DNA from 2 places in the Paenibacillus sp. FSL R5-0923 genome. Region 2 is predicted to be linked to the other one. Evidence: riboswitches for the same ligand, from Rfam matches in the RefSeq annotation. Region 2 holds a riboswitch; the other holds the start of a gene.
The links. Region 2 has a riboswitch for thiamine pyrophosphate ahead of MKX35_RS21915 (ABC transporter ATP-binding protein). Riboswitches for the same ligand answer to the same signal wherever they lie in the genome.
Positions count from the first base shown of each region.

Region 1: linked by a shared signal. The riboswitch ahead of MKX35_RS01325 (ABC transporter substrate-binding protein) and the one ahead of MKX35_RS21915 (ABC transporter ATP-binding protein) in region 2 are both predicted to bind thiamine pyrophosphate.

Region 1 is NZ_JBBPAT010000001.1:292,034-307,766, forward strand. Features, by position in the region: gene MKX35_RS01310 (pyridoxamine 5'-phosphate oxidase family protein) at 1-312, opposite strand, end outside; gene MKX35_RS01315 (MFS transporter) at 474-1,688, shown strand; gene MKX35_RS01320 (hypothetical protein) at 1,769-3,220, shown strand; TPP riboswitch at 3,370-3,480, shown strand; gene MKX35_RS01325 (ABC transporter substrate-binding protein) at 3,641-4,690, shown strand; gene MKX35_RS01330 (thiamine-binding protein) at 4,987-5,280, shown strand; gene MKX35_RS01335 (ABC transporter permease) at 5,277-6,038, shown strand; gene MKX35_RS01340 (ABC transporter ATP-binding protein) at 6,055-6,897, shown strand; gene MKX35_RS01345 (flavocytochrome c) at 7,012-8,562, opposite strand; gene MKX35_RS01350 (WecB/TagA/CpsF family glycosyltransferase) at 8,766-9,515, opposite strand; gene MKX35_RS01355 (nucleotidyltransferase domain-containing protein) at 9,594-10,478, opposite strand; gene MKX35_RS01360 (YncE family protein) at 10,662-11,693, shown strand; gene MKX35_RS01365 (DHA2 family efflux MFS transporter permease subunit) at 11,746-13,269, opposite strand; gene MKX35_RS01370 (TetR/AcrR family transcriptional regulator) at 13,462-14,352, shown strand; gene MKX35_RS01375 (response regulator transcription factor) at 14,379-15,068, shown strand; gene MKX35_RS01380 (sensor histidine kinase) at 15,065-15,733, shown strand, end outside.
Region 2 is NZ_JBBPAT010000001.1:4,875,704-4,891,436, reverse strand. Features, by position in the region: gene thiD (bifunctional hydroxymethylpyrimidine kinase/phosphomethylpyrimidine kinase) at 1-180, opposite strand, end outside; gene thiM (hydroxyethylthiazole kinase) at 203-997, opposite strand; gene MKX35_RS21925 (ABC transporter substrate-binding protein) at 1,038-2,072, opposite strand; gene MKX35_RS21920 (ABC transporter permease) at 2,069-2,842, opposite strand; gene MKX35_RS21915 (ABC transporter ATP-binding protein) at 2,823-3,518, opposite strand; TPP riboswitch at 3,786-3,889, opposite strand; gene MKX35_RS21910 (amino acid ABC transporter substrate-binding protein) at 4,113-4,949, shown strand; gene MKX35_RS21905 (amino acid ABC transporter permease) at 5,001-5,669, shown strand; gene MKX35_RS21900 (amino acid ABC transporter ATP-binding protein) at 5,684-6,436, shown strand; gene MKX35_RS21895 (S-layer homology domain-containing protein) at 6,531-7,193, opposite strand; gene MKX35_RS21890 (Fur family transcriptional regulator) at 7,515-7,988, shown strand; gene MKX35_RS21885 (TIGR00266 family protein) at 8,354-9,034, opposite strand; gene MKX35_RS21880 (hypothetical protein) at 9,180-9,386, shown strand; gene MKX35_RS21875 (hypothetical protein) at 11,125-13,143, shown strand; gene MKX35_RS21870 (hypothetical protein) at 13,201-14,409, shown strand; gene MKX35_RS21865 (hypothetical protein) at 14,463-14,816, shown strand; gene MKX35_RS21860 (hypothetical protein) at 14,920-15,222, shown strand; gene MKX35_RS21855 (class I SAM-dependent methyltransferase) at 15,455-15,733, shown strand, end outside.

The DNA.
Region 1 (15,733 bases), 4.6 Mb from region 2:
CTCCAGCTCTTTGTTCCACACCTTTGTGCGCAGCCCTTCATCCTTAGAAACGGTAGCGGTGGCTTCAATCTCCAGCACGTCTTTGCTTCCGCCTGACTCATATCCAAGCAGTAAAAAAGCATTCGGATTATTCGATAATTCCTCCACCTTATGAGTTTTGCGATTCGTAGCTAAATAAATCTTCAAATCCTCATGGAAAATGGCCATGTAACGTACTTTCGGCTTATTTCCTTCTTCGATCGTACCAAAGGAACCAAACTTGTTGTCATCCAATGCTCTAATAATGAGTTGCTCCAGTTGTTTGTTATCCATTACGTAAATCTCTCCCTTCAAGCATGTAAACAAAAGTTTATATATCCAAGCTCACCGTTTGGATTTATCATAACAATGGTGCTTATTATAATGTACCCTTCAGGTTCACATTGAATCCGACCTTACTCCATAAACTACTTTCAATATAAGGGGCTTACTTCGTGAAAAAACTGATCTGGATCGGCTGTCTTTCCTACTTTGTCATTGGCCTTGCTCATGTAGTGCTGGGATCTATTCTTCCCGTTCTGCTACAGCATTATGACCAAAATTATAGTGCCGGCGGGCAATTAATCTTTAGTCAATTTGCTGGTTTTCTGGCTGGTGTGCTTGTCTCTCCCCTACTCAATCGCCGTTTTGGGAAACGAGGAGGCATCATTATCGCCACCGCTCTTCTCCTGACTGCTGAGATTGCGTATGCTTTTCTACCCCCTTGGGAGTGGATGTATGTCATTGCTGTTGCGGCTGGCTTTGGTTTCGGTATGATCGAAGCCGTCATCGGCACCATCATTATCGGAGCTGTGACAGAAGGAACCGCGATTGCGATGAGCCGACTTGAAGTCCTATTTGGGATAGGAGCACTTGTAATGCCTCTTATCGCCAGTCCGCTCATTGCTAACGGAGCATGGAGATTGGCATTCCTAATTGTCGCTGGCTTCTCATTACTTTCCCTCATTCTCTGGGGAAGAGGCCATTTTGGGAATCTGCAGCGCATACTGGACGAGCGAGCACCTCGCAAAGTCTCAGCATCCGCACATTCCTCGCAGTCCAGCACACAGCTTCCGTATAAAGGGAAACAATGGATTCTGCTGGGCATCTTCATCCTTTTCTTCTTTCTTTATGTAGGTACGGAGATGAGTCTGGTCAACTTTATGCCCGCCATCTTTATCGCCAAGCTAGGGATGACAGAATCTGCGGCGGCGCTGACAGTCACTTTCTTTTGGCTAGCTATGTCTACGGGAAGATTGTTTGCTGGAGTGATTGCAGAGAAAATTTCTTACCGTGTATATATTTTAAGTAGCTGTTTACTGACCTTGTTACTGCTGGCTCTTTTTCCGTTCACAGATAATCTATTAGCTGCATTCATCGTAATTATGCTACTTGGGCTATTTATGTCCGGTATTTTCTCCATAGCTCTAGTCTTCTCCAGCAAGATGCTGCCAGGAGCCGAAGAATCAACACCCAGCATAATGATCGCTGCTGGAGGTGTCGGCGGAGCTCTGCTGCCCCTATTTATGGGCTGGTCTATGGACCATCTAAAAGTGGCACAAACTGCTGGGTTACTTGCCGGTTTTGCCGCCTTCTTGTTCTTGCTGAGCATTGCCGCATGGAGGTTCCAATCCAGGCAAGCAGTGCAAAGAAAGAGTTCCAGTATTTAGAATGTTAATATGGTATCAACCTAATCCTTTTAGGGTAATGTCATCTATAAGCATATTCTGAGCACAAGGATGGACGATGAATGGATAAGCTTTCAACTGAGCCTTTATTACATACTGCGCTTATGCAGTTTATTTTTCCCTTTTCAATAAAAAAGGGCGATTCTAAGAAGCTTATCCAACAATTGCAGGATGATGGCTTCACACGTTTTTTTCTGGATAATAAAGAGTTAGAAAATGCCTATTACGGAGAAGGTCACTGTGTTTCCCATGAACGGATGGAGCGCACCTATTTACCGTTTTCTGCACATATTCTTTTTCCACACAAGAAGGATGTAGACTCTTTCCGCCGCTTTTCCAGAGTCAATAATCTGGACTGTATTCTAGAGATTCCTCAGCAGTCTATATTTTTTAAAATTCTTTCGACGGATATATTCATATGTCCTTTTCAGCTTGGATTTGTGACGATACGTGTCCAGCTTGAGGGGGATTCGATTCCCTTTAGTATTGCACTGGAATTCGCGGACCGCTTCCGGACGCTTGAGAATACCTTCGTACAGGATGACTACACCTATATCCATTGCGGGGAACAGACCTATGAGATGGTAGAGGATTTTGTCTTCCGAAATCTGGTGGATGGACTGGAGCCTTTTCTGGATCACTCGGATATCAATGGGGCTTATTTCGAGACCCTTCCCTTTTTCGTAGATGAAAGAATGCAGGTGCAAGCCTTTTATGGCTTTCAAAGTGAAGGAGATTCTGATGAGATTAGTATAAATATGCGCTATCGCGCCTCTCAGCTTGATGGAATTGATCTGAACGGGAAGCCCTATGCCAGTGCCAGCGATCCAGCGTATATTGCGAACTACTGTCATGAGCATTCCTATAATCGATGGGGCCCAGACTCGTATTATATGATGAATGAGCAGACCTTTTGCTGTCTAACCCGAGCTGAACCAAAGATCGCCGTTAGCCTCGCCAACCAGATGTACGGGCAATATTATTACGGATTTCTACTCAATATTTTCCACAAAATCGTTCTGCTAAAGCTGGCAAATATGCATTCCCGACTACGCATAAACCACGATTATGATGAGATCGATAATTTAATCTACTCGATTAATAAATTCTCGGCAAAGTTCTATTTCTTGGAGCTGATTTCACAGTCGCAAGGACGGGAGATTTTTCTTCAGTTGCGTAAAGTATACGGGAACGACGCTCTGTTCGAGGAAGTAAAAGAAACCTTGACTGACCTTTTTCAGTATCAAGATAAGTTCCAGTCGAAGCGCCGGGATAATCTGCTGATGATCCTCACTGTATTTACGGTGGTAAGTGGGATTTATGGCATGAATCAAGTCATTGACGATCTGGATGGAAAGATTCAATGGAGTAAGATGGTTAGCTATTCCCCCTTTGAGTTTCTTGCTCTTTTCGTGATTATGAGCGGGATAATGATCAGTGTTGTCCTTACGCTAGGTGCTCTGGTTACTGAGCTTAAGCGGCGTCATCGCAAGAAACATAAAGATCTGGATTAATGAAAACGGACGGAGAGATTTGAAAAATTTAGAAGCGTGCTACTAGACATTCCGAGAACAGCCGTCTATAATACACCGTATGCAAGCATAAACGCCTTCAGCGTCCTTATAAAGACGATTAGCGTTTAAGCGAGAAATACCCGTTAACTTCATAGAACCAGGGGTGCTGGAATTGGCCGGCTGAGATTGTATCCCACAAGATACTGACCCTTATACCTGATCTGGATAATGCCAGCGTAGGAATCGCCAATTGGTTTTGGTCCCTGTGACCTTTACTAACCTTGCGCCAAGCCAGCGTCCCGATCACTCGGGGCGCTTTTTTTGTGTAGATCACAAAAGATGTAGAAGAAATGTACATACTACACTTTATGGTTCATGTTGGATGACGGGATCTGGCAACCTTAAAGGAGAGAAGAAGACATGCAAGTCAAAAAAGTACTTATGCTTGGCCTCACCTGTATGCTCATTCTTGCGATTGCCGGATGCGGCAGCAACAATGGGAATACAGCCGGAAACAAAGGAAATGCTGCGGAATCGAATGCAGCGACCGGATCAAATGCTCCAAAAGAGCTTACCAAAGTTAAGGTTGCACTGGATTGGACACCGAATACGAACCACACCGGTCTATACGTAGCCAAGGATCTTGGTTATTACGCGGAAGAAGGTCTGGATGTAGAAATCGTTCAACCTGGCGCAGCGGGTTCTGATACTATGGTTACCTCTGGCGAAGCTGCTTTTGGAATCAGCGCTCAGGAAGGATTGACTCTAGCTCGTCTACAAGGCGTTCCCCTTGTCTCGATTGCAGCCATTATTCAGCATAATACTTCGGGATTCGCCGCTCCAGTGGATCGCAAGATTAAATCACCAAAAGATTTTGAGGGTAAAACTTACGGAGGTTGGGGCTCTCCCGCTGAGGAAGCAGCCATGAAGGCGATCATGGACCCTGTTGGTGGCGATGTGAAAAAGGTGAAGCTAATCAGTATTGGTGAAGCTGACTATTTTACTGCAGTCAAACGTGACATTGATTTCGCTTGGATCTTCTACGCTTGGACCGGTATTGAAGCCGAACTGCGTGGTGAGCCTCTGGATATGCTCTACTTGAAGGATTATGCGCCTCAGCTCGATTATTACACCCCTGTGCTGACCACGAGTGAGAAGCAGATTTCTGAGAATCCAGATTTGGTGAAGGCTTTCCTGAAAGCCACATCGAAGGGTTATCAATATGCGATTGATCATCCAGAAGAGGCTGCCGCTACATTATCCAAGGCTGTGCCTGACCTTGATGCCGAGCTTGTCCTAGCTAGCCAAAAATGGCTTAGCCCGAAATATAAGGACGACGCCCCACGCTGGGGAGAGCAAAAAACCGAGGTCTGGCAGAATTACGGCGACTGGATGTATGATTTGAAGCTGCTGGACAAACCGCTGGATGCAGCTAGTGCATTCACGAATGATTTTTTACCGGCGGAGTAAACCGGACTTCCCAAGTTCGTTCAAGATTCGACGCCGAATCTGCTTCCTGAATTACTTCGTTATCAAAGTTGACTTTTTAACTTACCTATTTCAATGAGAGTTCAAAAAGTCAGCTTTCAGAACCAAGAAGGTTGAACGTTACTTGAGGAAGGAGGAACGGAGCGTAGTGATTTGCTACGTGAGTACCGGACTTCCCAAGTTCGTTCAAGATTCGACGCCGAATCTACTTCCTGAAAACACTTCGTTATCAAAGTTGACTTTTTAACTTACATTATAAAATGAGAGGATTGATTATTGTGGCTAATACATTATTAAGCATTCAAGTAATTCCTAAGACTCCAAACAATGAGGACTCCATCCCATACGTAGATAAAGCGATTGAAGTTATTCAAAAATCCGGCGTTAAACATCAGGTGAATCCACTGGAAACTACTATGGAAGGTGAACTGAGCGAGCTCCTGGAGGTTGTACGTCAAATGCAGGAGGCGCTGATCGAAGCAGGTAGTCCAAGCGTGATCTCCCAAATCAAAATCGCTCATAATCCTAACGGAATCAGCATGGATAAATTGACGGAGAAATATCGGCCGTGAGATCGACCTGGAAGCTAATATGGCCGCCCCTTGTGGCGGTCGTCTTCTTTTTAACCGTATGGCAGTTATCTGTTTCTCTATTCCATATCGAATCCTGGATTCTGCCGAGTCCTGCTGATATTGCTCGCGAATCCACCAGTAATGCCTCAGGTCTCTGGGCTCATACGATGGCTACGCTCCGACTCACATTAATCGGTTTTCCTATTGGTACAGGTGTAGGCTTGATCGTCGCTCTACTTTTGCATCTTTTACCTTGGGCTAGACGGGCTTTTTATCCACTCATTATTCTGAGTCAAAATGTTCCCTCTATCGCACTCGGACCACTGCTTATCATCTGGTTTGGCTTCGGTCTTTTGCCCAAAATCGTGCTGATTACACTGGTATGCTTCTTCCCGGTAGCTGTCGCTGCAATGGGCGGCTTGTCTCAAAGTGATCAGGTCATGATGAATTATATGAAAATGGCTGGCGCAAGCAAGTGGCAAATCTTCACCAAGCTGGAGCTTCCGTCTTCTATCCCGGCACTATTTTCCGGTGTGAAAATATCTGCTACTTATGCGGTTATGGGAGCCGTGGTCGCTGAGTGGATTGGCGCGGATAAAGGGATTGGCTATTATATGCTGCTGCAAAAATCGGCTTACCGTACGGATCGGATGTTTGTCGCTATTGTTATTATTGTGCTCCTTAGTCTTGTGCTTTTTGCGATTATCGCCTTGCTCGAAAAATGGTTAGTTCGCTGGAAACCGCGCCGTAACTCATAGAAAGGAAGATGCCTGTATGTCTCAAGCGACGCAAATAGAGCAAAGAACAACTGAAAACATAAGCTCTCCTGAAGCTCATACTGCACCACCTGCTCTTGAAGTAAGCGGCATCTCCAAGTCCTTCACCCATCGTCGCCGCGAGACGAACGTGCTTAACAACGTCTCTCTTAAGGTAGAGCAGCAAGAGTTCGTTTCGATCGTCGGTCCTTCCGGCTGCGGAAAAAGCACCTTATTCCATATGATCGGCGGACTAGTGAAGCCCGATGCAGGAACGATCCGCATGAACGGCAGAGCCGTTACGGGTCAACGTGGTGAAATCAGTTATATGCCGCAGCAGCCTGCGCTTTTTCCTTGGCGAACGATTGAAGATAATGTACTTCTAGCCGGGGAAATTAAAGGCGCTCTGCAGGATGGAGCTCGTGAAGAAGCGCGCCAGTGGCTCGCCAAGGTTGGCTTGAATGGATTCGAACAGGCTTATCCGCATATGCTGTCTGGTGGGATGCAGCAGCGTGCTGCTTTTCTCAGAGCATTGCTGGCTCCGCAAGAGTTGATGCTGCTCGATGAACCTTTCAGCGCATTGGATGCACTAACTCGCAGTGAAATGCAGCGCTGGCTGCTGGAGCTGTGGGAGGAGAATCGCCGCTCCGTGCTATTCATTACCCATAACATCGAAGAAGCGTTGCTGCTCTCGAATCGTATTTATGTATTCTCGGGTCGCCCCGGCTCCATCCTACATACTGTTGATGTGCCATTTCCACGGCCACGCCGCGATGAGATTACGGATTCCCCGGAATTCCTTAAACTCAAACGCCAGCTGTCACAGTGGATGCGAGAAGAACAAGCTAAAAGCGAGAAGTAGCTTTTTGAATAGAGGTCACTCCACTCACTTTAAACGAGAGATTAAACAAAGAACCGCCCGGGCTTCAATTAGCCCAAGCGGTTCTTTTGTTTTAACCAGAATAGCAGTTAAATCTTATTGTGCTTGTACAAACTCAGCAGATTTAATCCCTGCTTGACGGCCGAAAATAATGATTTCAGCTACAGAGTTACCACCGATCCGGTTTTGACCGTGCAATCCACCTGTAACTTCACCAGCCGCATACAGGCCAGGAATAGCAGCGCCGTCTTTATTTAATACTTCTGTGTTCGTATTGATCTTCACACCGCCCATGGTGTAATGAATCCCTGGGGCGATCTTAATAGCGTAGTAAGGACCCGCGGATAAATCGTTGTCCATCCCTGTTGTTCTGCCGAATTCAGCATCGTTCTTGTTCTTTACCGCGCTGTTCCAAGTATCAAGTGTCGCTTTTAGCTTATCGGCTGGAACACCGATTTCTTTCGCCAATGCTTCGATGGTATCCGCTTGGATCACGAAGCCCATTTTGTCATATTGTTCAATTGCTTTCACGCGTGATTTGACGCCGGAATCAAAGACAAGCGTTGCCGCTTTTTCAGGAAGTGCATTGATCGCTTCGGTAACTTTATCACGTGTAGTCAATTCGTTTACGAACCGTGTGCCTTCGCTATTCACGAGGATAGAACCTTCGCCGCGTACAGCTTCCCCGATCAGATAAGATTTTTCTTGTTGAACTGTTGGGTGAACCTGGATTTGATCCATATCAACGGTGGTTCCGCCAAGTGCCTCAATCATCTTGATGCCGTCGCCGGTACTGCCGATTTGGTTAGTCGTTACGTATCCTTCCAGATCAGGTCTAACTTTTGATATCATATCCATGTTGGATCCAAAACCACCTGTTGTTACAACAACTGCCTTCGCTGTAATGGTTTTTTCATCAGCTTGGTTAAAGAGTACTTTGACGCCGTTAGCCTTACCGTCTTTTTGAGTAATTTCTTTAACATCCGCGTTCACAAACAGTGGAATTTCTTTTTCTTGTACGTTTCTAACCAATCCTTTGACAAGGTATTGGCCTACCGCAGAGCCGTCTTCTGGACGGTGGGTGCGTTTTTCGCTCATGCCGCCTGTGATCGTAATATTGTTCAGCTTGATTCCGATCGAATCCAACCAATCGATTGCACTTGCGGAATTGTCAACGAAGAAACGAAGCATCTCTTTATCGTTCGTGTCATGGCCGCCCTTTAGTGTCTCTTCATAAAACTTATCATTGCTATCTTCAATGCTTTGCTCTTTTTGAAATTTCGTTTGGGAAGCGTTCATTCCTGAGGAGGATTTACTTGTATTCCCACCTGCAACCGGCATTTTTTCTAAAATAACAGGGTTCAAGCCTTTGGCCTTAGCTTCCAGTGCAGCAGACATTCCTGCACCACCAGCACCAACAATAACGATATCATAATTATCTTTTAATTGATCCAGTGGTGTGTAACTAGCTTCTGATGCACCTGATACGGCTTCAGCTTTATCATTTTTGGCCGTCTCATTTACCTTACTTTTGTTCTCGTTGCCATTACTATTACCTGCGCTGTTGCTATTACTGTTACCGCAGCCTGCGATTACGAGCATGACAGAGAGAATGAGAATGAGAGCAGTACTTGTTGTCTTCTTCATCTTTATAACGCCCCTTTGTGAATGTTTTCACATTAATGATAACGCAAAGATGCTGTTTTGGGAAGTTTTTTATGTAATTAGTTATGGTTACTGTTACATTTCCATGAATATTTTCATTTAAATTTTCATAAAAATTCTTAATTTCAATATTTCCTCAGCTTACTACTCAAAAAAAGCCACCCTTTCCAGGGCGGCCATCTGCCTTATTTCCTAATCATAGCTCGATACACGAATTTAGGAAGAACTGCTTGCCTGCGCCAGCGCGACTTTTGTCCTTTGGCCACAGGTGCGAATAAGAGTCGATGCAGCCACTCCAAATTGAGCTTCTTCCATATCGCAGGGGCTGGAGTCACTTTTCCCGCTATAACATCCAAGCTTCCCCCCACGCCAAACACAACCTTAACCTGAGAAAGCGCCTGTTTATGCTTATAAACCCACTTGTCAGAGTATGGAGCCCCCATCGCGACAATCAGGAAATCTGGCTGTGCGTGCTGAATCTCTGCCACAATGGCCGGTTCCTCTTCTTTAGCAAGAAAACCATTATGTCTTCCGGCAATTTTCACATTCGGATATAGCTCTGTAATCTTTTCGACCGCTTTACAGCTGGTATGCTCATCCGTGCCTAAGAAATAAAAGCTCCAGCCCAGCTTATTCCCTTGTGCGAGCAGCTCAAGAAGTAGTTCATACCCCGTAACTCGTTCAGCTATAGGGTCACCTTTTCTTCTCGATGCCAGCACAATGCCAATCCCATCAGGAGTAATCAAATCTGCCTCATGGAGTATGGTTCGAAGCAGCTCATCCGATTGGCTTGTTATCGTAATTTCCGGGTTCGCCGTAATCAAATGAAATAGCTTCGGTTCTCCGGATTGAATATGTTTTGTTAGATGAAGTGTTGTCTCGTTTAGTGTTAGTTTTGAAAAAGGAACGCCTAATATAGAGACTGTCCCAGCCATTTAATCACCTCTTACTGAAAAGTTCATTCCAGTATACCTTACCGTAATCAAGAAGGATAGTCAGCGTCATTACTCCGTTTATTCATCCAAAAACTTCCACCACTCTATTAACCAAGGTTCATCGATCCCCCGCAGGCGGAATTCCTCCAAAAGTATCTTTCGAAATTGTTTTTCCATTTTGACAAAATTATTGTCCTCCTGGTACATGGGAGCAAAGGATTCATCCTCTCTAAGATAACTCCAAAAATCGCCTGCACACTCCAAAATCTTTCGACCTGCGACCGTTTGCTGCGCTACGGGAACAAGCCATTTGTCATAGGGATACGGATAACCTTCAATAGTGATTGCACAGCGTAAAGCCTCTTTATAAAGGGAAACCGCTAAGAACAAGATTGGAAAGGCGTCGCCACGAACTACAGGATTATCTAGACTTCTGGCATAGCTTCTTAGCTGTATGTATGAATTCTTACGAATTTTCATTAGTACTTCAGGTTGGAGTGGAACATAGGAATGGAAAAGTGACTTCAGATCCAGCAGATCGTAGTAAATATAGGACACTGATGCATTCCACAGCCATTCCATATCCCCGCTCATTAAAGCTTCTTTGATATCAGATATTTTATGGAGTGTATAATGCCCTGTCTTCCCACTCGGAAGCCTTAAATCCATAAAAAAACTACTGTGCTCCGGAATCAGCCCTTTTTCCTCGAACCGATGATTAATACTGTTATAAGACTCATCCTCACAAATAATGATTATATCTACATCCGACTGCCCATCTACCACCCCGAGTGCGGTCGATCCATCTAGGATAATGCTTACCCTCTGACGATCTTCTTGCAATAACGGATGATTCAGGATCTCTTGCGTAATGAACTTTCCAATCTCCTCTAGTAATTCGCGATGAAGTAGCAACTTATCAGGTGTTAGTAAAATATCCGACAATACTGATTTCATCATCATATCCATTAGCCTCCAATCGATCTCAACCCCACTATTAATATAGCGCTTACATTTAATCTCAAATGTAGATTCGGGAATATTATTCTACACTCCGAAGATACATCTTGCAACGATATATGTAGTACCCTTTTGCCTAAGCCTAAATATAATGAAGTATCTATTTACTTGAAAAGGGGTATAAGCATGGCGCAGCCAAAAGTGATTGCTACAGTCCGCTCTGCCGGACCGATCGGAGATATCGAAGTAAATGTCAGCACAAATAGGGTATACTTTGTTAACCCAGACACTGAGGCTGGAACTATCGGGGTACTCGATGGCATAACGAATCGAATTATCGCACGCATCAATGTTGGAAGACTGCCAACACAGCTTGGGATTAACCCCCAAACTAACCGAATCTATGTAACAAATTTTCGTGACGATACGGTTTCTGTTATTAACGGGCGGACAAACCAGGCGATAAAGACTGTGAAAGTGGGCCGCATGCCTGATAATATCGGAGTAAATGTTCGAAAAAATTTGATTTATGTAACTAGCATAGCAGGAATTATATTCGTCATCGATGGGAAAACAAACCAGATCAAAACGAAGATTGAAGTCGGCGGTCGCCCTTCCAGAATCGTTATTAATGAGCTTACAAATCGTATATATGTGACCAATACAATAAAAAATTCCGTCTCCGTCATTAATGGAAATACACAGGCTATCATTGCCACCATAAAAGTCGGTAATAACCCTGTGATACCACCCGCACTTAATGTAATCACAGGCCGCATTTATGTCGCTAATAACTTAAGTCGGTTTCTCTCGGTAATCAACGGCCGCAACAATAAATTGCTGCAAAATGTACAGCTGGGGCGTCTGCAAAGTGAGGTCGTTATCAATCCGCTGACAAACCGTATCTATGTCTCAAGTGCACAAGTTGAAGGTAAAGGAAAGCTATTCGTCATCAATGGAAGTAACAACAAAATCATCACTACAAAGGTTCTGCCTACCTCCTCCAACATAACCATTAATCCGAATACAAATCATTTGTTTGTTGGTAATTTCGATAAGAACCACATGTCCGTTTATAACGCCACCACGTTTAAAAGGCTCGTAAGATTCCCTTTAGTGTCAGGCAGTACTGTGCTAAACCCAGTCACCAATAGAGTTTATGTTGGAGGAAATGATTCCATCACAGTCATTCAGGATGTATCAGAACTTATATTTTAAAAAGGCGCCCACCATTAGGTGGGCGCCTTTCTATATAACAAATCTCGTAGAACTAATGCGTTGTAACTTGCTTAGCAGCTACTTTCTTTGCAGTCACTTTCTCTTCTGCCGTTTCCTTAGGCTGTACACCTCTTTTAATAAAGAAGGCTAGAATAAATGCAATAATCGCTACGCCTACAGATACCAAGAATGCATCGTTAATTCCTTCAATAGTAGCTTTCGCAATGACTTGATTTTGTATACCAAGCAATTGGTCTGCCGAAGGTTTAGCCGTTAATTTACTTACAGCATCAGCGACCATATCTTTCACATGTGAAGTGGTACTGTTAGACATAATGGTTACGAGCAGTGCCCCACCTATCGCCCCTGATACTTGCTGAATCGTACTGTTCATAGCTGTACCATGCGGCGTATATTTGGCTGGGATAGAATTCAAACCATTGGTCATAACTGGCATCATCACCATAGAGATCCCGAACATTCTCACCGAATATAGAATCATGAGTGTCGAATATTTAGTCGTTTCAGTCAGATCACTAAAGAAATACGTACTAATCACTACAATCGCTAGACCAATTAGCGCTAATACCTTACCGCCGAATTTATCGAACAATTTACCTGTGATTGGAGACATAACACCCATAATTAACGCACCAGGCAACATTAGAAGTCCCGAATCCAGTGGTGAAATCCCTCTAATATTTTGCAGGTAAATCGGCATTAGCATCATCGCTGAGAACATTGCCATATTCAGTGTAATCGAAATCGCTGAAGATAAAGCGAACATCGGATATTTGTACACTCTGAAGTTAAGCATAGGCTCCTTCATCTTCATTTGGCGCATAATGAAGATCACTAATCCAATCGCTCCGATAATAAGCGCGGAGTAGACCATTGGATCATCCCATCCTTTATTCCCAGCAGAACTGAAGCCATATAGGAGACCCCCGAAACCAATCGCTGATAGAACTACAGATAAGAAATCAATCTTAATAGCCACATCTTTTTTAGGATCATGCAATTTGAAGAAGGCCAGAATGAACACCAATACAGCGATTGGGGCAATCATAAAGAATAGTACAGGCCATTCATAGTGCTGAATAATCCATCCAGATAATGTAGGTCCGATAGCTGGTGCAAAAATCATAACCAGCCCGAACATCCCCATAGCTGAACCACGTTTCTCAGGTGGAAAGGTAGTGAACAATACATTCATTAATAATGGCATCATGATCGCAGCCCCTGAAGCCTGAACCATTCTGGCGATCAGCAACACAGGGAAGCTTGGTGCTAATCCGCCGATAAAGGTTCCTATCGCAAATAATCCAATCGCGATTAAGAACAACCGTCTCGCGGTATACTTTTGAATCAAAAAAGCTGTTGAAGGAATCATGATCCCGTTCACCAGCATATAGCCCGTTGATAGCCACTGTACCGTTGAGGCACTGACATTAAAATCCTTCATAATCGATGGTAAAGCTATATTGAGTAGGGTATTACTCAGTAAAGCAACAAATGCACCAATCATGAGGATTGCCAATATCCCGTAAGATGCTTTACTTTCTTTTGCTTTCATTTTGGAATCCTCCATTCTATAATCATACTAACGGTTCAAAATTGAACTCGTGTTATAATCCGGTGTAGAATATATTACTCCCTTATTTCTCGCTTGGCAAGACAAAAATCACTTAAAATTGAAATTGTATTAAGTGGAAATATACGCTAGTCTATATTGGAACAAAGAGTTCAGCTTAAAGGGGCACCTCAGATGATAAATAAACGAAAAGAGCAAGTGGTTCATAAAGCGCATGAATTATTTATTGAAAAAGGCTACCACGCCACATCCATTCAGGATATTTTGAATCATAGCCGGATCTCCAAAGGATCTTTTTATAACTATTTCCCTTCAAAAGGGGATCTCTTTAAGGCTGTATTTACGTCCATTCACGATCGACTTGAAGAAGGGCGAAATTCCCTGCTCATAGGTCAAGATCCTTCTGACATTAAGATATTTGCCGAGCAGATTCAGCTGGTCATGAAAATCAATAAGAAAAATAAATTGTTACAGCTCGTAGAAGATGCTTTGGTCTCCAATGACCCAGACTTAATAACGTTTATCAAAAAAACAAAGTTCAACCTCCTTACCTGGGTACATGAACGTTTCCTTCATATTTTCCCTGAGGATAAGAAACCCTATTTACTGGACGGAGCCATCATTTTTACAGGAATTCTACAAAATATGCTACAAATCAACAGTGCTATGAATGAAGTCATCACCTCTAAGCAGATCATTGATTATTGCACTACGCTTATCCAAACCATTGTTGAAGAAGTAAGTCAAATGGGCATTCAACTCATCTCACCAGAGCATGTGGGCAAATTATTACCCGCAGCGGAATACAGTGATTTTTTCAATAATGATTTATCCTTTGCGACCATCAGCTTAAAAAAAGTAATAGAGAGATCATTTACAACTGGTGATGCGAACCTCACTAATTATCTAAAGCTGTTATACTTTATCCAGGAAGAAATCATGAACAACAAGGAACCGAGACAGTTCTTAATCGAAAGTGCTCTGCTATCCTTAAGAACATGTCCTAATCTAAATGAAGCCAAAGAGTTTAAGCATTATCAGGATGTATTATCTAAAATGCTGTAAAGCTAACTAAAAGTGTGGTGAAGCATTTGTTCAAGCTATTATTAATCGAAGACGATTCAACGCTGTTTAATGAGATCAAGGAGCGACTTACCCAGTGGTCTTATGATGTGTATGGCATTCAAGATTTCAGCAATGTCACGCAGGAATTTATAGAGATCAAACCTGATTTAGTCATCATCGACATCCAATTACCTAAATTTGATGGGTTTCATTGGTGCCGAATGATTCGTTCCCACTCTAACCTTCCGATTATCTTCTTATCATCCCGGGATCATCCTACGGATATGGTAATGTCGATGCAGCTTGGAGCCGATGACTATATTCAAAAGCCCTTCCATTTCGATGTGCTCATTGCCAAAGTACAAGCGATTCTTCGGCGCGTCTACAATTACAACACGGATAACCTTGAGCTCAAGACATGGTGTGGAGCAGCCGTGGATTATGAGAGAAATGTATTGACGCATGATATGGGATCGATTGAGCTTACGAAAAACGAGATCTTTATATTGAAATTGCTTATTGAGAAAAAAAATAAAATCGTCACCCGCGAGGAATTAATCAATAGCTTGTGGGATGATAAACGTTTTATAAGTGACAACACCCTTACCGTCAACGTAAACCGGCTGCGAAAAAAGCTGGATGAGATAGGCTTGGGTAGTTTCATTGAAACGAAAGTAGGACAAGGGTATATGGCCATCGAAGAGGAAGCACTATGATTAAAAAGTATCTCTTGGAAAGAAGTAGCTGGATCCTACTAGTCCTCTTTACCAATCTTTTTATACTTTTTGTCACCTATATGGATTCATCAATCCCATTCTCTTCAGTTCTCTATCTGGTCTCCTTGTCGATGCTTTTTTTTGTGATGTTCTTAATCCTTCGCTATCCCAGAGAAACCAGGTTCTATAAAAGCTTGGTTGAGCGAGATGATGATCTGGATGTTACGAGTATCGCCACCCCCGAAAGCCCGTTTGAGCATATTATTGAAGAGAGTATTATCAATCAAGCTAAATGGTTAAAACAGGCTGCCTCGAACAATCAAATGACGTTAGAACAGGAAAAAGATGAACTATTATCGTGGATTCATGAAGTGAAGACCCCTCTGACAGCGATGCATCTAATGATGGAGCGAATCGAAGATGATGTAATGAGGAAACATCTGACCTATGAATGGCTGCGTATACATCTTCTGCTGGATCAACAGCTACATCAAAGGCGAATTCCCTTTATCGAAAATGATCTGTATATAGAACATATCGATTTAGAAACGCTTATTTTCGGGGAGATTAAGACGTTGCAATCCTGGTGTATTCAGAAGGGAATCGGCTTTGAGCTGAACTTGGAAGTAGCAGAAGTGCTTAGTGATGCCAAATGGCTGGCTTTT
Region 2 (15,733 bases):
AATAATAGCTTCCAGTGTCAACGGATAAACGCCTTGAACTCCGAGGGTGTTCTGGGCTGTCACAGCCGTAAGAGCACTCATTCCATATACAGAAAGCTCCTGAAAGGTTTTTAGATCTGCTTGGATGCCAGCGCCACCACCGCTATCCGAGCCGGCTATAGTTAAAGCTTTAGATATCATCATTGTTCACTCCTTAGGGTTGTTATCTGAGTTGCTTAATTATTGATTTATCTTGGTAAGTTTCAGCTGTGACCAAGCTCAATTGATTTAGAAACTCGATTTGAAAGCTCCCCGGACCTTGTCCAGTCGTTAGTTCAGCGGCGATTTCAGCAGCCACTCCATAGAAGGAGAGAGCTTCGACTGCGGCTTCAAGAGATGCTCCTTCACTTACCGCTAGAAATGCACCGACTACTGCACTTAGCAGACAACCGGTTCCCGTTACTTTCTTTAGAATTGGGTGACCATTGCTGGCAATGTAGGTGTTATCTCCATTTGTGATGACATCGTCTTTTCCGGTGATGATAACTACACAGCCTAACTTCCGCGCGGCTGTCTCAGCCAAGACGACTACGTCGCCATCCCCTTCGCCTGCATCTACCCCTTTAATAGACCAGCTCTCACCAATGACATTGGCAACTTCAGCTACATTGCCACGTAGAGCGGTAATCTGCATCTCATTCACTAGCTTTTGAGTGACCGCTGTTCGATAAGAAGTGGCTCCCGCACCCACTGGATCAAGAACTAAGGGAACGCCGTGCTTATTCGCAGATTGTCCCGCGAGCACCATGGATTGAATGGCGTAGTCATTCAGTGTGCCGATATTTAGAACTACAGCAGATGAAAATGCGGCGATATCGACCACTTCCTCGTGAGCATCCGCCATAAAGGGGGAGGCACCGAGCGCCAAAAGACCGTTGGCAGAGAAATTGGCTACGACGATGTTGGTGATATTGTGGACAAGTGGATTGGATTCCCGTACTTTGGATAGATAACTCATGATTATTCCTCCTCAAGTTTTATGAGCGAATAGCTAATGTTTAAAAATTAATAAAAGCATCCTCAGCTTTGATGTCAGTAGACAGTAAATCATTGTCCGATAGCCACTGTCGTACCTTCTCCCAAGACGTGGGCGCTTGATATCCAAAATCTTGATCACCCGCATTCATTAGCGGTAGTAGAATCGCGAGGCTCTTCTCTTCAATTTGCTTATCGAGTGGAGAGGTCTCATCTTCGTGTGCAAGCAGCAAATTTAACGCTTTTTCCGGATTATCCTGCACAAATTGTTGTCCTTTTGTAATTGCATTTACAAACTTTTTGAAATAGGATTCAAAATTTTGTATTCCTTGATCGCTGGCGACAAGGACTAGCTCATAATAATCGGGGACTCCGTAATCCGTGGGATTGAACGAGTTCACGCGATGACCTTCTTTTTCCAAGATTAATTGTTCGTGGTTAATGAACCCTCCCATAATGGCATCCACTTGCCCCGTCGCAATCGCCGGAATAAGGTCAAAGCCTACGTCTATTAATTTGCTGGCCTTTGGGTCACCCCCATCGTTTTGGATCATCGTACGAATCATGGCTTCATAAAGAGGAATGGAAGAATACCCGATCTGTTTACCTGTGAGGTCTTTGGGACTATGAACGTCTCCAGCCTGAGGTACCATTAAATGATTAAGCGGATGTCTCACAATCGCTGCAATCGAACGTACTGGAATGTTCTCACTGCGTGCCATGAGCACCTGAGGTTGATAACTAAACGCTAAATCGATTTGATTCGCTGCTACAAGTTTCAGTGCGTCATTGCTGTCTGCGGGCATTTGGATCTCTACGTCCAGACCTTCCTCTTGGAAATAACCGTTCTGCTCAGCAGCATATAAAAAAGAGTGAACGGCATTGGGATACCAATCGAGCATAATCGTCAGCTTGTGCGTTTGTATAATTTCGTTATTAGATGAATTAGCAGGAGGACTACTTACATTGGATGTTTTTCCGCAGCTGGTGAAGATTAGGACTGAACATATGAGAAATACGGGAATAAGCCATTTTCTTTGGGAATTCAAATCATTCATTGCTTAGATCCTCTTTTCTTTAAAAATAATGGTTCGAGCAGAGCTATCATCAGAAACAACACTACACCAAGCGCGGACAACAGAAATACAGCGGCGAACATTTCGGCACTTTGCATATTTCCGGCCATCCTTCGGCTAAAGTAACCGAGTCCTTTGCTGCCGCCGAGCCATTCGCCGATGGTTGCTCCAATCACGCAGTACACAATGGATAGCTTTAGTCCTGAGAAAAAAGAGGGCAGCGCCAGCGGGATTTGGGTTTTAGCAAGCAGTTGCCAGCGGTTTGCGCCAAATGTTAACAATAAGTCTTTGTAGGCTTGACCACTTGTACGAAGTCCGTCATATGTACTCACAACGACTGGAAAAAAAGCAGTTAGAAACACAACAGCCACTTTGCTCCACAGCGTATACCCGAACCACATAATAAAAATGGGGGATAGCGCGATTAACGGGATCGTCTGACTGATAATAAGGAACGGATAGATGGCCTTTTCAAGTGGGCGAAATAAGAACATTCCGGTGCCCAGCAGTGAACCACAGATAACCGAGAGAACAAAACCTACCAATATTTCCTGCAGTGTCGCCAATAAATGCGGTCTGAGTAATTGCCTGTGTTCGATCAATGCGATACCTATTGAAGAAGGTGCAGGTAGGATAAAGGCTGGAATCAAGTGAAGACGAACAGCTGATTCCCAGATCACAAGAATGAACAATAGCAGTAGAATGAAGGGGCCGTAATTGTTTAAATATTTTTTAAAAGGTATGGGCTGCATACAGTCTCCGCTCCAACTCTTCCCGTAACGCTATAAACCGGGGTTCATAGTTCATCTTGTAATGTCTTGGCCTCGGTAAATCAACGACGATCTCCTGTAATTCGCTATGCATGCCTCCAGACAATAAATAAATCCGATCGCTTAGTAACAGCGCTTCCTCTAGATCATGGGTGATGAGCATCACTGTTTGATCCAGCTCATCCCAAAGCTCCAACAGCCAACGGTGTATCTCACGTTTGGTCATAGCGTCGAGCGCTCCAAATGGCTCATCTAGCAGCATAAGACCGGCCCCGCCGCCAGCTACAAGCGTTCGTAGAAATGCGACTCGCTGTTTCATGCCACCCGATAGCTCATGGGGATAAGCCCTCTCTACATCGGCCAAACCGAAGCGTGACAGCATTTCCCGAATGTGAGAGATCGTCTGTTGTTTACTAAACCTTGGTTTAATCTCCCAGGGCAAAAGACAGTTGTCGAGCACGGTTCTCCAAGGCAGCAGCAAATCCTGCTGAGGCATGTATGCGATCTGACCTAAGCGAGAAGAGGATGACGAGTTCGAATGAATTTTTATTTTCCCATGAGTGGGTTCGAGCAAGCCTGCTATAGTTTTGAAAAGCGTACTTTTCCCGCTTCCGCTAGCCCCAATGACAGAGACAAATTCTCCTTGCCTGATATCCATGGATAGATCTGCGAATACAGGGGGTTGTTCTGATTCCGGAAAGGAGTAGGTTAAGCCTTGAATGGATAGGATTGTCGTGATGATCGAACCTCCTAAAAAGTTTTGTGAGCGTTGGCTTCTTGGAAAGCATCGTACAAAACTTGCTTCGGAAGCCTACGCTTAAGTTTTGTGATTGATTGTAAACAAATAAAGACCCATTCTTTTCCGGTGGGAAATAAATGGGTCAAAAAGTTCATTCAGCATAGGAACACTAAAAATGCATGGGATGAAAATTCTGCTCCACTTCCCTCCGCTGGTATGATCCAGATCAGGTTCCAAGGGTCCGGAGCTTGAAGCTCCGTCTCAGTCGGCCGACTCCCCTAGTGAAATAACAGGTCCATATTTAATTTGTTTATAAATATACCATATCTTTCTGAGATGTAAAGAGAGGATCTTGTGAAGGATTATTCTAAGAATGGGTAATATAAGGGTAGAGATTTACCTAATATTACAATTCCGATGTATATAATCGGAAAAAACCATTGACGGTAAACAGCAGCCAGTGTAGTATACAATTTACCGGATGAATTCCGGGTAAAGAGAGGGGAATTAATAATGAAAAAACTAAGTTTAACTATTCTATTGGCGTTAACCGTGGTGTTTGTAGCGGCCTGCGGCAATAATTCGAATACCGATACTTCTAAAAATTCTTCAGCTGGAACGAATGGTGGAAATACAGCCACTGCGCAAAACAGTCTGGAAGCTGTTAAAGCTAGCGGCAAATTGCGTATAGGAACAGAAGGGACGTATGCACCCTTTACTTATCATGACGCTTCGGGGAAACTGACCGGCTTTGACGTAGAAATTGCTGAGGAAGTAGCGAAGCGCCTCGGTGTTGAACCAGAATTTTTTGAGACACAGTGGGACGGTATTTTTGCTGGGATGGATGCCAAGCGGTTTGATGTTATTTTTAACGAAGTATCCATTAATGAAGATCGTAAAGTGAAATATGATTTCTCTGAACCGTATATCGTATCTAAAGCGGTATTGATAGTAAGTGAAAACAATGAGGATATCAAAACATTTGCAGATCTTAAGGGTAAAAAAGCCGGACAATCTCTAACCAGTAACCTGTCCGATATCGCCCGTGAAAACGGTGCTGAAATCGTTGCTACAGACGGGTTCAATCAAGCGATGGACCTATTGACCTCAGGCCGTATTGATGCGACTGTAAATGATGGTTTGTCTTATCTAGACCTGAAAAAGCAAAAGCCTGATGTGAAAATTAAGGTGGTAGATGAGATTCCTGACGGTTCGCAAAGCGCAGCTGTTTTCTTAAAAGGCAACGATGAGTTGGTAAAAGCAGTTAGTGATGCAATTGTTGAAATGAAGAGCGATGGCACATACTTAAAGATTTCTGAGAAATACTTTGGTGCTGACGTTTCAAAATAATACAAGGTTTCAGAAGCTAACCAGCTTGGAACCAAAAAAGGATGTCTAAAAATGGATGACCGCAAAATACAAATTTTCTTAGATTCACTGCTACCCCTGCTAAAAGCTGGGGTGGCTTTTACCATTCCTTTGGCATTGATATCATTTGCACTTGGACTGATCTTAGCGATATTGACTGCACTAGCTCGTCTCTCCCCGTGGGTACTTCCGAAGCTGATTGCTCGCTTTTATGTATGGGTCATTCGTGGAACCCCTTTGTTGGTACAACTGTTTATTATTTTCTATGGTTTGCCGGCAGTTGGAATCGTGCTCGACCCTTTCATAGCCGCGACCATTGGATTTACGCTTAGTGTAGGAGCTTATTCATCAGAAATCATACGTGCTGCTATCCTGTCTATACATAAAGGTCAGTGGGAAGCGGCCTTCTCCGTTGGGATGACTCGTGCCCAGGCACTGCGCCGCGTTATACTGCCACAAGCTGCCCGTGTTTCTGTACCGCCGTTATCGAATTCCTTTATTAGCTTGGTCAAAGACACTTCACTGGCAGCGACCATTACCTATACGGAGATGTTCAGAACAGCACAGCAGGTTGCTTCCACCTCCTATGAGCCACTGCTGATCTATTGCGAAGCAGGATTGTTCTATTTACTATTCTGCTCAGTGTTATCAGCACTGCAAAATTACTTGGAGAAACGACTGAGTCGTTACTCTGCGAGCTAAAGGGGGAGACAATTATGATTGAAATACTTAATTTGCATAAATCCTTCGGTGAGCTGCAGGTATTAAAGGGCATTGATCTCGAAATGGAACATGGCAAGGTACTGGTCATTATTGGCCCATCGGGTTCAGGTAAAACAACGCTTTTACGCTGCTTTAATCTGCTTGAAGTCCCTGATAAAGGAAGCTTATCGCTCAGTGATATTAAAATTAATTTCACGGATAACAAGAAAATCCCCCAGAAGTCCATTTTGGCATTACGCCAAAAAACAGGGATGGTCTTTCAGTCCTATAATCTTTTTCCGCATATGACTGCACTAGGCAACGTGATGGAAGGGCAGGTGACGGTCCAGAAACGATCCAAGGACGAAGCACGCGAACGTGCCCTTCAGTTGTTAACTAAAGTTGGCTTGGCGGACAAAGCGGATGCTTATCCGCACCAACTGTCTGGTGGCCAGCAGCAACGGGTAGCTATCGCTCGTGCCATGGCAGTAGATCCAGAGGTGCTGTTGTTCGATGAGCCTACCTCTGCGCTTGATCCAGAGTTGGTGGGGGAAGTACTTAAGGTTATTAAACAGTTAGCGGCAGAGGGAATGACTATGGTGATAGTGACCCATGAGATGAAATTTGCTGCGGATGTGGCTGACCGGATCATTCTGATGGATGGAGGCCATATTCTAGAGCAAGGGACTCCGCAAGAAGTTCTTGAGCATCCGCAGCATCCTCGTGCTCTACAATTTCTGAACAGAATTAGTGGAGAAGAAGTATAGAATAAGATCAAGACGCAAAAAAAGCAGTCCAGGACTATACCTGGGCTGCTTTTTCTTGTTTACCATTCAATGTTAGTGGTGTGTCGCTTCTAGGTTAGGATTTAATACCGGTCTTCAGAAATTCCAAAGCATTATAGAGCATAATCGCAGCTTCGGCGCGAGTGATTTCACTTTTTGGATTAAACTTCCCATTGGCGTCTAAACTATTAATCTTGTATTTAAGAGAACGTTGAATGCTGCCTTGATAAGAAGGATTCAGCGCAGCATCGTCAGCGATATCTACGGGCACTATATTGATCATCGGCAGATTCCCAATGCCTTCGACCCCTTGCACTAGATAATTGGTGAACTCTTCTTTGGTCATTGTTTTGGTTGGATCAATGTCCTTAGGAAGCTCGACATGATTGTAATACGCATTGATAAAGGCTTCAGCGTACCAAGCTTTATCCTTGACTTTCGTGAACAAGCCACTGGCAACGGGAGCTTTGTTGAAATCAATAGCCGCGAGACTAAGCTGGAGTCCACCCGAAATGAACTGGATCCCTTGTGCTGTTGTTACTTTGGAGCTGGGCAAGAATTGGGATTCACTAACCCCTTTGATCAAGCCTTGATTTTTTAAAGAAATAATTTTTTCTTTGCCGTTTATATTATCAATATCCTTAAAGGTATTTCCGGCTGCAAATATTTGGCCACCCAAAGAGAAGGAGAGAATCGTAACGGTTGTAATCGCGGCTAACGTTCTTTTTTTCATATTCATGGTTATTTCACCTCGTTGTATGGATAGGCCTCGTGGCCGCTATCACAAACTTAAACGCAGAAAAATATGGAAAGGTTGCGGTCAAACCTATAATATTTCACGAAAAAGTAGATTTTGGCAGAAAAATAGGCAGGAATGGATGAAAGAACTTTGGATAAGAGAGCTGAAATGTTATAATGATGTCAGGCTCTATTCATTCGTGATTATTTTTGATATGATTATATCGTAACGATTACTATTTACGTTTAATATTTTGATGCATAAATGGGTGCGTCTCAGTGGATACGGATGTTAAATCATTCCGGGAAGGTAGGAGATCAAATGGATCAAATTTCAAATATCAGTCAGCTTTTTGCGGCGCAAAAATATAAATTAACGCCCCAGCGTGAGGCCATAGTGAACATATTGCTCGACAATGAGAAAGATCATCTCAGCGTAGAAGAAGTATATATGCTTGTTAAGAACAGTTATCCGCATTTAGGGCTGGCAACGGTATACCGTACACTTGAGCTCTTATGCGAGCTTCACATTGTAGAAAAGATGAACTTCGGAGATGGAGTCGCTCGTTACGATCTGCGCGGGAATGATCATTCTCACATGCATCATCATTTGATATGCAGCGTGTGCGGCAGGTTGGAGGAAATTAAGGATGACTGGCTGGTGGAGCTGGAGAAAAGAGTGGAACGTGAATATGGCTTTAACGTCACGGATCACCGCCTTGATTTCAAGGGCACTTATGACACATGTAAACGAACAGGCTGCAAAAAAGAAAAAGCAAACAAAGCGGTTTCTTAAGCCGCTTTCTACCTAAAAGAAGAAGCTGTCTCAGAAGTAGTAAGTACTACTTAAGGGGCAGCTTCTTTTTCGGAAAAGAATTAGGGAAAAACTCCCTCTAAATAACTGATAATTGGCCGATATGAATGGAAATGGGGAAATCCTCCCTATAAATCGGCGAAAAATCTATATTTCACAACAAATCAGTTGAATTATAGGGAGGATTTCCCTAATTAGTAGTCAAATGCGCAGAAATCTTTGAATTATAGGGAGATATTTCTTAATTTGCACGCAAAGCAGCGCTTCTTGAAAACCGGAGAAACGCTACATTGCCTTTTAAACTGTTAAAGGAAATCCTACTTACGGGAAAGCCTATGTCATTTTTCTTAGCTTCGAGTGGGTACGAAGGATTTAATCCACGTTCCGAAGCTCCCAGGGTTACGGCTCTGAACGAGGATTACACCTTCTCCGCGGAATCGGCAGACAAGCGCTTCACCACTGGTTAAACTGTTCAACCAACCCGAGGCTGCTTTTTCTACCTTATAGTCCATATAATCTGGCCAAGCGACGAGATGTCCATTGTCGATAATCATCTCTTCACCAGGTGCTAAATTAATGGCGTGGATCGCTCCGAAGGAGGACAGGAATACTGTTCCTCTGCCGCTGATTTCTACAATGAAGAAGCCTTCACCAGAGAAAAGTCCGCGTGTTAAATTTTGCATTTTGGTATTTACTTGAATGCCTTCCGTACCGGCTAAGAATCCGTCCTTTTGAACTAACAGCTTATAGGATCCATCTAATTCGATAGCTTGGATATCACCTAATGATCCAGGAGACAGTAGGACCTCACTTTGACCACGGATAGCTCTGAGTTCCTGGAAGAAGAACTTTTCACCGCTCAGCATTCTTCCCAGACCCCGCATTACGCCTCCATCAGCCGTTCCTTTTAACTCTACGTTAGGAGACATGGCAACCATTGCGCCCATCTCAGCTTTAACACTTTCGCCGGGGTCCAAATATACCTTTAACATTGCAAAAGCACCCTCGTACAAAACATCGTATTTCATCACTAAAAACCTCCGAATCTATTTAGATAAGTAAGAAAACTTGCAGTGATCTCATTGTAACGGAATTCTGGCTGCGCTCATAGTCTGTATTATGTTAAACTGTAGTTGTCTAATAGTTCATCAATGAATAGGAGAGTGGTGCCACATGGCACGAACCAAGACTCAAAAAGCCTTGTTAAAGGCAGAGCGCTCAGGTATCTGGTGCGCAGCTCAAAGTCGCAGATCCAATGGGGATTATAGCGCCATTTCACAGCATGTACGGTTAACGCCGAGCAAACAACAGCAATTGAATAAGAACAAACACAAGGAGCGGATCTTCCAAGATGATGCTCCTTTTTATTTGGCGATTTGAAAATAATGTGTCACTCTGTAGGAGGACAAGAACATAGTCCCATTGCCGATTTGATATATGTCTAATTCAGATATTCTTTACGATAGTAGGTCGTTCCAGAGTTATCATGATCAGGGACTTGTACAAAATGTGAATAGAATTATGCAGATGAACTGTTATTACCAATCTGGATCTTACGAGTGCAAAAATGAATGATAAAGCAGCCTTAAAGTACGTCAAAGAAAGGGGTTCCCTTCTCCGTATTGTTATTGCCATATACTCAAATTCTTCACCCGCCAAGTCAAGCCAAACCATCGTACAATCGGGTGATCCTTATTGTCTTGAGAGACTTGGAAAGTATTATGAACGGTTAAAAAAGGCAAAGAAATGACCTTCAGTATGCCTTTGAAAATTAACAACTATACCCGGGTCTGCCAATTACAGAAGTAAACAACCGTCTCGATCAAATCCAAAGCGAAATGGAAAAGTGGAAGCAGCTGCGAGGGCATTTTCGAGTTATCCATACAAATGTCCTGAGGTTCTCAGAGCAAAGTAAAATCAAATATTTCGTAATTAAACCATATGTAGTCCATTAATTATGCTCCTGTTTAAAACGATAAAGGTTATACATACAATATATCATTGAACTAAACTGCTCGTTAGCTTAATGAGGCAATGACAGTCTAACACTCTATTTTCCGAGTCTAATACTTTATTTTTTCAGTCTAATTGTTCATTTTCTTTTAACATGTAAACCTAAAAACAAACAGAAAAATAAGGTTCAGGTGCTGTTCTAATGCAAATAAAAATTACGCTAAGGTTTATATCAGTTTCATTAGAATAATGGAGTATATAAATTAATGTTTAAGAGAATAAAGAGCTCTTAGTTGATCACACTGAGTATCTTTATCTTTATTACTGATGTGCTGGGTGAAAGATGCAACTATCGAGAAGGAAGGGTTCATCTGGTTTCAAGATACTTCTGAAGCGGTAATTTCCCGTCTCTAATGTGCTTAGTGCCCATAAGCGACGCTAAGCCAAAGCAGCACCACGGACTCGTCACGTACTAAAGCGAAAATACAAACCTTTATTAATGTGTGAGCAATTTAACCCTCGGAGAAATCTTCAAGGTTTTTTGACTTCAAGTTATTCTTTTAAAAAAAGAACGATGGTTTCTGCGGCAAACTCTTGTTTGTTGCCTCAGCTGTATTCTCCTTGACCGCTCACTAATGGGGAACAGGTACACTTTTTCTTGAGCTGATTTAGAAGCGGTTAAATAATCTAACCAGCTGGCTAGAAAGGAAAATACGGAGTCGAGTAAGGAATTGATAGCCTTCCAACAGATTACAGATAAAATGATTCCCAGAGTATTCAAGATTTCATGAATAAATTGTTGCATAATAAAATTCCTCTAGATTTATTCGCATATTGCCTCCTGCTTCCAATTAGAGGGAGTCCACCGGTACAACGACTCTTTGCGCCTTCCTGAATTAATCATCGCTCCATCATGACTGAACGTTGTGGAATGATTTTAACTATTTCAATTCGTCGTCTTCTCTATAAAGAAGATGACTGGTCTACTATTATCCGGAACCACGATTACGGCAATTGAATGTTTCATTTTGACAGAGTTATTTTAACTAACACATTCGATACACACCGAGTTGTCCATTACGCCGTTGAACAAGGCAAGGATAAGAAGATGGCTGCAAGGAGTAATTCACGGACGGAGAGAATATTGGCGACTAAGATCGCTTGAATGTTCTGGCTTAATGCTTTTGAATTTGTATTTACAACGAGCGGTGTAGCAGAAAATCAAATGGAAATCTCGGTTTGGGGAAAAAATGATGCGGGGCAACTTGTAACTCCCCACCGTATCATATCTTCAGAATTGTTAGGTACAAATGGTGTCATTGGAGCAACCGGTGCCACTGGAGTTACCGGTGAGGCCGGTGTTACTGGAGCTACAGGAGCCACTGGAGTTACAAGCTCCACAGGAGCTACAGGAGCTACAGGAGCTACAGGAGCTACAGGAGTTACAGGAGCTACAGGAGCTACAGGAGCTACAGGAGCTACAGGAGTTACAGGAGCCACTGGAGTTACAGGAGCCACTGGAGTTACAGGAGTTACGGGAGACACTGGAGCTACAGGAGATACAGGAGTTACAGGAGCCACAGGAGTTACAGGAGACACTGGAGCTACAGGAGCTACAGGAGTTACAGGAGCCACAGGAGTTACGGGAGTTACAGGAGTTACGGGAGTTACAGGAGTTACAGGAGTTACAGGAGTTACAGGGGTTACAGGGGTTACAGGAGTTACTGGAGCTACAGGGGTCACAGGAGTTACTGGAGATACAGGGGTTACAGGGGTTACAGGAGATACAGGAGTTACCGGAGCTACTGGAGCCACTGGAGTTACAGGAGTTACAGGAGTTACAGGAGTTACTGGAGATATAGGAGTTACAGGAGCTACTGGAGCTACAGGAGTTACAGGAGCCACTGGAGACACTGGAGTAACAGGTGCAACGGGTGTTACTGGATCAACTGGAGTTACCGGAGCCACTGGTACGATTGATCCTACTGCTACCATCGTTGGAATAGGACCAAATGTTAGCTCCCAATTTAGCGAATTAAGAACAAATGAAAAAACGCCGCTCATTGAGTTGACTTCGGTATATGGCTTATCCAACCTAAGAGACATTGTTTCCACATTGGGAGGAGCTACAGTAGGAAGTAATAATACGGAGTTTCAATTAACTACAACCGCATCCGGAGCTGATATTGCCATCCTTCAAAGCTCGGAGAGAGGAAGGTATGAATCAGGTTTTGCCGCAGAAGCGGGAATAGGTATCCGTTTGCCGGTTGCTCCGACAGGAGCCCAAGTAGTGAGATGGGGCGTTTTTGACGATCAGAACGGCTTATTCTTTGGCCAGAGCGTAGCGAATGGAATATTTGTAGCGATCAGAAGAGCAAGCGTTGACACTGTTATTCCTCAAGCAGCTTGGAACGTGGATAAATTAGATGGAACAGGACCAAGTGGTGCGACACTTACTTTATCTAAAGGGAATATATTTCAAATCGTGTTTACTTGGTATGGGTATGGTGTAGTCGAATTTAGAGTCGTCATCCCTGATCCAACGACTTTAGCACAAGAAGTAATTATCGTTCATCGATTCTCTCCGAATGGGCAAACGAGTCTGGCCGATCCTAATCTTCCTCTTCGTGCAGAAATCTTTAATAATGGCACGGCATCTGGACTCAATTTATTTGTTGGAGGAAGACAATATAGCATATTGGGCAAATATAGTCCCGTTTTCAGAGTTACTTCCGAAAGAAGAACCATAACTGCAACAGGAACGCTTACACCGATTTTGTCTTTCCAAAGAAAGGCAACCTTCCCGCCAGGTTCGGGTAGGGCTAATTCAGTAAGTATCAAACTAGAAGGGATTGACCTTGTCACTTCAGATGATATTTACTATCAGATCGTATTAGGCGGAACGATTAATGGAGCCTTTGCAAACTTTCCAACTGCGACGACTAATATCCCAACTTCGGAGACAGCTCTACTAATTAACAGCACGCTAACAACAATTTCGGGTGGTCAAGTACTATTGCAAGGCTTAGCAGCCGGAGTTGAGGGAAGTGCAAGAATATTAGCTTCTGCTTCATTATTGGATTTTCAATTGCCAGATACTGAATTTGTTACTTTAGCTGTTGCGAATTTAAGCGGCGGTACGAATTCCGTTACGGCAACCTTCAGTCTTACTGAAGAATGGTAAAAAGCAACAGTCATGGGGGATTCATTTTCGCCCCCTTTCTGCAAAGGAGGAAGTGTGATGTCAGATATTATCATCTCGAATATTGGCCCAAATGTAAGTTCACAATTCGATGAGCTAACGGTATCACAAAAAACTCCAATCGTGGAGTTAACTTCTGTATACGGTCTATCCTCTCTAAGGGATGCTGTTACGACTGCCGGGAATGGGACGGTTACCAATAATGCTACGGAATATAATTTAAGCAATACCGCTATCGGAATAGATTCAGCCATTTTAGAAAGTGTACTGAGAGGCAGGTACGAGCCGGGCTTTGCAGGGGAAGCTGGAATGGGTGTTCGTATACCATTGCTACCAACAGGTAATCAGGTTGGACGATGGGGGTTGTTCGACGATCAGAATGGAGCATTTTTTGGAGTCAATAGTACAAATGTATTCGTGGTCATACGCAGAGGGGGAACGGATACAACAATTCCTCAAAGTTCATGGAATGTAGACCGATTAGATGGAACTGGTCCAAGTGGAGCGACGCTTAATCTATCTAAAGGCAATATATTTCAAATCGTCTTTACCTGGTATGGGTATGGAGTGATCGAATTTAGAGTGGTCATCCCTAATCCGTCCACTTTAGCGCAAGAGGTGATTACCGTAAATCGTTTCTCCCCAACAGGTCAAACGAGTTTTATTGATCCCAATCTCCCATTAAGAGCACAAATCAATAATAACGGAACCGCCGCAGCCTACAGCCTTTTTGTCGGAGGAAGACAATATAGCATTATCGGAAAATATGATCCTACCTTTAGAGTCACTTCGGAAAGGAGGAGAATTACAAACGTCACATCAACACTAACACCAGTCCTATCATTTACAAGAAAAGCAGTTTTCCCATCGGGATCAGCTAGAACCAATTCTGTGCAGGTGGATCTAGAAGAAATTAATATTATTTCATCCGTAGATCTTAGCTATCAAGTACTTGTGGGAGGAACGCTAAATGGATCATTTGTTAATTATCCCACAGCTACAACGATCATTCCCGATAGTGAGACGGCTCTGTTAGTAAATAATACGTCCACAACGATTACCGGGGGAGAAGTGGTGTTTCAAGGTGTTACAGGAGGCGGAAAAGGCGATACCAGGATACTAGCTTCTTCAGAACTGTTGGACTTCACGCTTCCTGAGAATCAAACCGTAACATTAGCTGTGGCAAATATTGGCGGGGGAGGTTCGAATACAGTTGATGTGGTATTTAGAGTAGCTGAGAGTTGGTAAAACCCACGGGTTGTAATCATATTCTACAAATAATAGAATGGGGGAAAAAGAGAATGATTTTATCCACCGGACCAATAGAAAATAATCCGGTCAGTAATGTAAGGCCGACGCAACAGTTGACTATCAAAATTGATAATCGTGACTTAGTCGATACCTCGAGTATCTTGATTCAGGGATATTACTTAATCGGGACCAGAACGTTATATGTACTTGAGTTAATTTCTGTAGATCCAAATCAAGTTCTAACAAAAAATTATTATGCTGACTTTGATGCTTTCGAATTTGTCTTTACAACGAGCGGTTTAGCAGAACAACAAGTTCAAATTTCGGTTTGGGGTAAGGATGCAGATGGGCAGCTTGTGTCAGCGCATCGCTTAGTAGCTTCTGAACAACTTGGCGAAGCATAAGAAGCAAGACAATCTTAATAGTTGTATATTTCCGAATGGCTGCTAATTATCTTTGTACAAATACAACAATCTTCCCGAAAATTTTAGTTATCGGAACAAGTTCTTGTCAATTTCTGAAGACAAGAACTTGTACCGATTTGACAAGAACATTATCCGATTCCCGTCGGCTTACGCCACAGGTACTCCTTTTGCTGTTGCGAGGCGAGGATTTTTTTGTGGGTTGGAAACGAGGGTTCGAATCGGTCAATATATCTATTACTGGAGATTGATTCTTGCTATGTTGGATTCTGTAAACCACATTTCGTTTGCAGGGCTGACTATAGGATTGCTGATCATTGCAGCTGATTCTCCTTTCACAGAGTTAGGCTTAGTACTTCGATTATGGGCGGAGGGCTATCAGCAATAGGACTATTTAAACAAGAATATTTCGGTTTGGATCGTTACCATTTCGACACCGTTTTGGTGTAAAAAAATAAGTAATGGGGCCAAGATTCATGATCATAATTTACAGGTAAGAGAGAAAATTAATACCCTAAGTAAGGGGATCATTTCAATGAGTATACTGAAAATAAGATTTTTTGTTATCATGGCTAAGAATATACTGATGGAAGACATTATGGATAGGAGATATATAACTGATGAAACAAAATAAATACGACGATACGAATTTCTTCTCAGCCTATAAACAAATGCCTCGTTCCATTGGTGGGCTTGAAGCAGCTGGAGAATGGCATGTATTACAACCTCTGATCCCAGACTTACATAATAAAAGTGTTCTTGATTTAGGCTGCGGATTTGGCTGGCATTGTCTATATGCACGCGAGCAGCAGGCAAGCTCAGTCGTTGGCGTAGATATCTCTGAAAAAATGCTTCAAGAAGCGCGTGAAAAAACAGACGATCCAGCTATTTCATATATC